Regions from separate parts of the Priestia sp. TSO9 genome, predicted to be linked through region 1. Evidence: riboswitches for the same ligand, from Rfam matches in the RefSeq annotation. Region 1 holds a riboswitch; the other holds the start of a gene.
The links. Region 1 has a riboswitch for thiamine pyrophosphate ahead of thiM (hydroxyethylthiazole kinase). Riboswitches for the same ligand answer to the same signal wherever they lie in the genome.
Positions count from the first base shown of each region.

Region 2: linked by a shared signal. The riboswitch ahead of LJC66_RS02570 (thiamine phosphate synthase) and the one ahead of thiM (hydroxyethylthiazole kinase) in region 1 are both predicted to bind thiamine pyrophosphate.

Region 1 is NZ_JAJEKD010000013.1:517,231-520,648, reverse strand. It holds gene thiE (thiamine phosphate synthase) at 1-475, opposite strand, end outside; gene thiM (hydroxyethylthiazole kinase) at 489-1,295, opposite strand; TPP riboswitch at 1,369-1,477, opposite strand; gene LJC66_RS10855 (MFS transporter) at 1,669-2,886, opposite strand; gene LJC66_RS10850 (TetR/AcrR family transcriptional regulator) at 2,983-3,418, opposite strand, start outside.
Region 2 is NZ_JAJEKD010000008.1:74,916-78,333, reverse strand. It holds gene thiO (glycine oxidase ThiO) at 1-525, opposite strand, end outside; gene LJC66_RS02570 (thiamine phosphate synthase) at 509-1,132, opposite strand; TPP riboswitch at 1,255-1,356, opposite strand; gene LJC66_RS02565 (hypothetical protein) at 1,515-1,730, opposite strand; gene crcB (fluoride efflux transporter CrcB) at 1,778-2,167, opposite strand; gene LJC66_RS02555 (fluoride efflux transporter FluC) at 2,168-2,584, opposite strand; gene LJC66_RS02550 (amino acid ABC transporter substrate-binding protein) at 2,908-3,418, shown strand, end outside.

The sequences.
Region 1 (3,418 bases):
GCACTTCTTCAATTAACTTTGTACCTTGCACTGCTTTTGCGTCTTTTTTTGTAGAAGTAGGAAAAACAGGTCCCATTCCTACATAATCCGCCCCGTCTTTCATCGCTTGCTGCAGCTCTTGTACATTATGAACAGAGACGCCTACAATTCCTTTTCCTATTTTCTCTCGAACAATATGAGCTTTTTCATCTTCTTGGCCAATATGAACGCCATCTGCTTGTAAGCGGATCGCTAAGTCAAGATCATCATTCACAACAAAAGGAACGCTGTGCTGCTGACAAATTTGCTGAAGTTCCTTCGCCAGCTGATATTTCGCTTCTCCTGTTAGGGCACCTTCGCCTTTTTCACGGAATTGAAACACAGTAACGCCGCCTTCAATTGCTTCTTTCAACACTTCTCTCGGATCTTTTGTACAGTTATTGCTGCCCATTATAAAATAAACTTGCAGCAGCTTTTTGATTTCTTCATTTGTCATTTTCCCTCTCCTTTTAACGTTGATGTACTCTTGCATATGATTCAATATCCTGCCCAGATAAAAGATGAAGCTGATTTAACAGCTCAATTTGAAAGCTTCCCGGCCCTTCTTCACCTTTTTTCTCTGCGGCGATTTCACCCGCCACTCCGTAAAAACTTAAAGCAGCAACGCTTGCCTCGACATATTCTTTTTCTACAGCAGCGAAAGCTCCTATAATTGATGTCAGCAGACATCCAGTCCCCGTCACTTTCGTAAATAACGGGTGACCGTTGTCTACTGTATACGTTGTGTTTCCATCTGTGATTACATCTTGTTTACCCGTGATAACAATCACTGTATCTAATTTGTTCGCTGCTTTCTCAGCAAGTTCAATGACGTCTCCTTGCCCTTCTAATGAATCAACGCCTTTAATGAGCCATGACTCGCCTACTACATTCGCAACTTCAGCAGCGTTACCACGAATAACTGCCATATTTAATTCTTCTACAAGCTGACGTGCTACTTCTGTACGAAACGGTGTCGCTCCGGCTCCTACAGGATCGAAAATAACCGGCACGCCATTTTCATTTGCTGATTTTCCTGCTATTCTCATCGCTTCTACTTCTTGAGCCGTCAGTGTACCCATATTTAAGACAAGCGCTCCAGCGATTCGTGCCATGTCAGCCACTTCTTCTTTCGCATAAGCCATAACAGGTGAAGCTCCTAGTGCAAGCAGTCCATTTGCTGTAAAGTTGGTTACCACAACATTCGTAATATTATGAACAAGCGGACTTATGTCTCTTACTTTCTCTAATTGAGCTGAAATTTTACTAATATCCATGTTTTTTCACTCTTTTCATTTAGTTTTAACACTGCAAAAAAGACAAAAAAGCACCTTGCATGCGCAAAGTGCTTTGGTATGTACTCACATTCCCTGCGCTGGCATTATCCAACAGGTTCAAATGGTCAACAGGCGTCCCTGTACTCTCAGCCTGCCCCGCGCAAGCTCCCATACTATTCTTGTTACGTTTAAAGTTTACTATTAACCTTTTTTATTTGCAACCATTTCATTGTTTTGCCGATAAAATAAAGCTTCTCTATAGGCTGAGTGGCGCTTTAAACCTTACACCATTCCTAAAAGAATAATCAAAAGACCTCCAGTAAGCTACTGGAGGTCTTCTATTCCCTAAGAATTCTATCATTTTTCCTTATCGTTATTTCTCTTGAACCGCTTGATTTCTCACAGCTGTTTTTCTGTCCTTCCCTGCTCTTAAAGATAAAAGAAAACAAAGAAGCAGTACAAGTGCAGCTGATACGTACGGATAATTAATGTTTATATCAAAAAGAAAGCCTGCTACAACGGGGCCAATAATATTTCCAAGACTTGTATAAGCAGAATTTAGTCCGGCTACATATCCTTGGTCGTCTTGTGCCATCATCGACATTTGCGTGCTGATTGCCGGACGTAAAATATCTGTTGCTAAAAAAACGATAAATGTCACAACAATAATAAGCCAGTACGTGTGCACAAATAGCGTAAGTAAAATAAAAAGTCCCGTCATCATCAAGCAAAAAGAAATCACTCTTTTTTCACCAAATTTATTTAAAATCCACCCGAAAATCGTAACCTGCACTACAGCCCCCGCAATAGAGCCGAACGTAATAACAAACGCAATATCTTTTGGCGTAAAGCTAAATTTATGATCAACGAATAGTGAAAAAATCGTTTCATAATTGGATAATCCAAACGATGTCACAAAAACAATAATTAAACTTAAAAAATAAGGTTCTTTATAAGAATTCATAAGCTGCAGTAGCAGCCGCTCTTCTTTTGGATTCTCATGGTTTGAAACAGCAGGATTTTGTACAGGGCGAGACTCTGGCAAAACAAGAAGCGTAATCACTGCAGCCAAGCCTCCTGCTACTGCGGCCATATAAAATGGTACACGCATGCCGTATTCAGCTAAAAAGCCGCCGATACCGGGTCCAATAATAAATCCTGTTGTAATCGCCGCCGTCACATAGCCCATTCCTTTAGCACGTTCTTTAGCAGACGTCACGTCCGCTGTATAGGCCATAACAGCAGGCATAATGAGCGCGGCCCCAACCCCGCCTAACATTCTCGATACAAATAATAAAAGAGGTGTACTCACTGAACCAAAGAACCATTCAGACAGGGCAAAAACAATCATTCCCGCTACAATAATTTTCTTTCTCCCTAACGAATCTGATAACCGTCCTGCTAAAGGTGAAAACAAAAATTGAGTTAGTGAAAACACCGCTACTAAAAGCCCCATCACGCTACCGTTGATATGAAGCTCTGTCATATACGTTGGCATAATTGGAATTACAAGACCGATTCCTGTAAAAACAATAAAAATATTTAGCATGAGCAGCAAAATCGCCGCTCGATTTCTTAACAATAATGACATATAAACCTCCTAATTACAAAAATACTGAACGTTCGGTCTATAAAAATACAAAATAATGAGGGATTACTCATTACCTCAATAAGCATCCCCGATTATTTAAGAAGACCTTGGTATAATTCCGTTTAAAAATACATCGATTGCTGAATGGTAAAGCTGCAGGGCATTTTCGGTGTTCGTTTTTCGAGACATGCGGCTCATTCCAACAAACAGCCCTTCTAAAATCACTGCAAGCTGTTCTGCATTTTTAGGAGAAAACTCTCCTTCATCAATGCCTTTTTGCAAAAGTTCTCGGTTAAACTCTACGTGTCGTCTCACCATCTCATCAATTCGCTCTTCGATGTCGCTGCCCTTTTCCTCGTTGTTAAAAAACTCATCGGCAGCTTTCGTAAGAGGATGATTTAGATCATCTAAAATGATTTGCTCCGCAATTCCAAAAAGCTTATCTCTTGTTGTTTTGTAAAGAGACTCTCTTTCTTTCCAGTTTCGTTCCCACTCGAGATCCCATTCGTCTATTAAATAAAGAAAAAGCCCT
Region 2 (3,418 bases), on a different contig from region 1:
TTCGAATATATCTGTTCCGTGATACAAGGCTCCATGAGCAAGAGCTTGCGTTAACTTAGCCGGAGCTAGCTGGCCGTCCCCCGGTATTGTAATGGCTCCGTATATGTCTGGAGAGAGCCCGGGTTCTAACAAACGCGCTTCTTTTACATCAATCCATTTTACATGTTCATCCCACCTGTGGTGCTGAGCGGCTTTTTTCTTTAATACGTGTGCATCTTCTTCTGTTACAGCGACTTTTAATAAGCCTTTTTGAATGAGCTCTACGTCGATGGCCGTTTTTTCTTTTAGTTCCTTCACCAGCTCAGGAAACATGCTTCTGCTCTTAATAGCAAGGTCTAAAAGAGGACCTTCTTCATCAATTTCAGCTTGAGCACCTAAAATACCAGCGGCTGCACTTGAAGCTTCACAACCAATTTGATTGCGCTCAAGAATGGCTACTGATGCTCCTTGTTTTGACAAATGATAAGCGATAGAAGAGCTAATTATGCCTCCTCCGACTAACAGTACATCATAATGCTGCTTCATTTTCTCCACCTCCAGATGTCCATATATGAGAATATTGTTTAATCGCTTTAAGGGGATCTTGCGCAAGCATGACACTAGACATCACAGCTATACCATGTGCTCCTGTTTGCAGTACCTCTTTGGCATTTCCAGGTGTAATCCCACCAATCGCAATAACTGGTATCTCCACAGCGTCTACTACTTCTTTTAGCGCTGCTATCCCTCGACTTTTTAATCCTTTTTTTGAATGAGTTGAATAAATATGTCCGTATAGAATATAATGAGCGCCATCTTTTTCAGCTTCTAGAGCTTCTTCCACAGAGTGAACTGATTTTCCCACAATAAGAGAAGGAAATGCGTCTCTAACACACGAAACATCTAAACTATGATAGGCAAGCTGTACGCCTTTTGCTTTTAAAGCATGCGCTACATCAACTCGGTCATTTACAATAATTTTAGAGCGACAAAATGGCAGGCTTTCTAGCAAACATTGAATCTGCTTTGCCGTTTTCTTTTTTTCTCTAATATGAATGACACCCACAAAAGGCTCAATAGCCGTTAAAATGTCCCGAACCTCTTTAACTGGCTGCTTATCTGTTGTAATGACATGAAATTTAGGAATATCCATATGATCGAAACCTTTCCGTTCAGAATAAAGAGAAATTTCAATCACTTCATCTTGTGTAGAGGGCTTGATTACATACAAAAAAACCACTCTACAACGTAGAGTGGTTAGCATGTATCGTTATGTAAACATGATCGCCACTTCCCTACGCTGGTACAAACCAGATCAGGTTCAAAGGGTCCGAAATACATTCGTCTCAGCTTCAAAAAGCTCCCCTAGTGATTGCTATTTATTGATTTTGTTTTTGCACTTAAAATTATAACACAACTAGATGTAAATACAATATCTCTTTATGCTCTTACGGCTCTCTTCCTTTTATAGATGTATCTTTTAAGCTTCTTTACTAAGAGGCCCGGCGCACCGCATCATTCTGCTTTTTATATAGTTAGTAATCGGTATAGTCGTCAAATTCTTCTTTGTCTTTTTCCTTTTTCCGATCCCATATAAACAGCAGGAGTAACATAATAAAAGTTAGAATATAAAAACCGTAAAAAATAAATGCCGCCACAACATTTATAAATAAAAATAAAAAACCGATGATCTGACCTGCAACAGCTACAATCAACAAAATGTATTTCCAAACTTCTGCTTTTCTATCCATTCTCTACTTCTCCGTCTTTTTGTTTTTCCCTACTAGAAACGTTCTCTTTACTTAAATAAAAACGTTCCTGCAATTAAACCGACTGTAAATAAACCAACTGTTCCAAATGCTGAAATCCCCACGTAAGCCAACATTTTCCGATAAGATTTTTCTCGAATTAACTGTACGGTTTCCACACTAAACGTTGAAAAAGTGGTAAAGGCACCAAAAAAACCAATGCCAATCATTAAAAATATTGAATCATCATAAGCATGACTCGGAACCTTTCCATAATAACTACCGTAAAAAAGACCAAGGCCAAACGCACCGAGCAAGTTTACAAACAGCATTGATACTGGAAAAGGAGGGTTTGAAACTGCTTTTGTAACTTTTAAACCCAAAAGATAACGGCATATTCCTCCAGCTGCTCCACCAAGTGCCAAGCTCACTATGCTCATTTACTTCACCTCATGTACTTTCACTAAATTTTCCCCTGCCGCTTCACCGCATAGATAGCCTGCTAAAGCAAGAAGGATTCCACCTACTAAAGAGACAATGACATAAATGGCTCCCCCAAATAAATGGTGCTGAGTGAGAGAAATGACGTCTCCTGCAAACGTTGAATACGTTGTAAAACCGCCGCACACGCCAACTCCTAGTCCAAGCTTTATCCATTCTTTTGGCTTTTTCCACACAAAAAATCCTGTTAATAGGCCTAGTATGAAGCTTCCTAATAGGTTTTCGATTACCGTTCCTATTGGATAGCCCGTATATAATAAGGAAAGATTCAGCAAATAACGTGCATATGTACCAGCGATAGCGCCAAAGGCAATTGAGATTAAGTTTATGGCTTTCATCATATCGCTCCGTTTCATAAATTCTTCTTTAAGTGTACCATAAGGAATTTATTTCTACCTTAACATTTAACTATATGTTTATTGCACCAAAAGTCATGAAAAAATGAAAGAGAAAATCGTCGCATGAAACTTCCTTTTTACTCCTCAAATATCCCTTAAAAATCCACTTAATCCAAATTTTAAAATCTTTCTGTATCCTTATGACAAACCGTGTATAGAAGGTATATTTCCCTTATTTTAAGTCACATTAATCGTATAAGTTTTTTTTGTTGACTTTTGCTGTGTTCTTGTTTAGTATCACAGAGTATTATTTCCTATCAGAATACTAGGGGGTTTAGAAAATGAAGAAATTTGCTGCACTTTTGTCGCTACTATTAGCTTTCACAGTTGTGCTTGCCGCATGCGGTTCTAGCTCAAAAAATGAAGCAAACAATGGAGACAATAAATCTTCACAAGAAGATTTATATAATAAAGTGAAAAAAGATGGCGTATTAACAATTGGAACTGAAGGTACATACCCTCCGTTCACTTTTCATGATGACAAACAAAAGCTAACTGGGTTTGATGTAGAATTGGCTCAAGAAGTAGCTAAACGTCTTGGCGTAAAAGCTGAGTTCAAAGAAACACAGTGGGATGGCATGTTTGCTGGATTAGATGCTAAACGATTTGACATGATTGCTAATGAAGTTGGTATTCGTGAAGATCGTCAAAAAAAATACGATTTCTCTGATCCATACATCCAGTCAGGGGCTGTATTAATTGTTCGTAAAGACGAAAAAGATATCAAATCATTTAAAGATTTAAAAGGAAAAAAATCAGCGCAGTCATTAACAAGTAACTATAAAGACATGG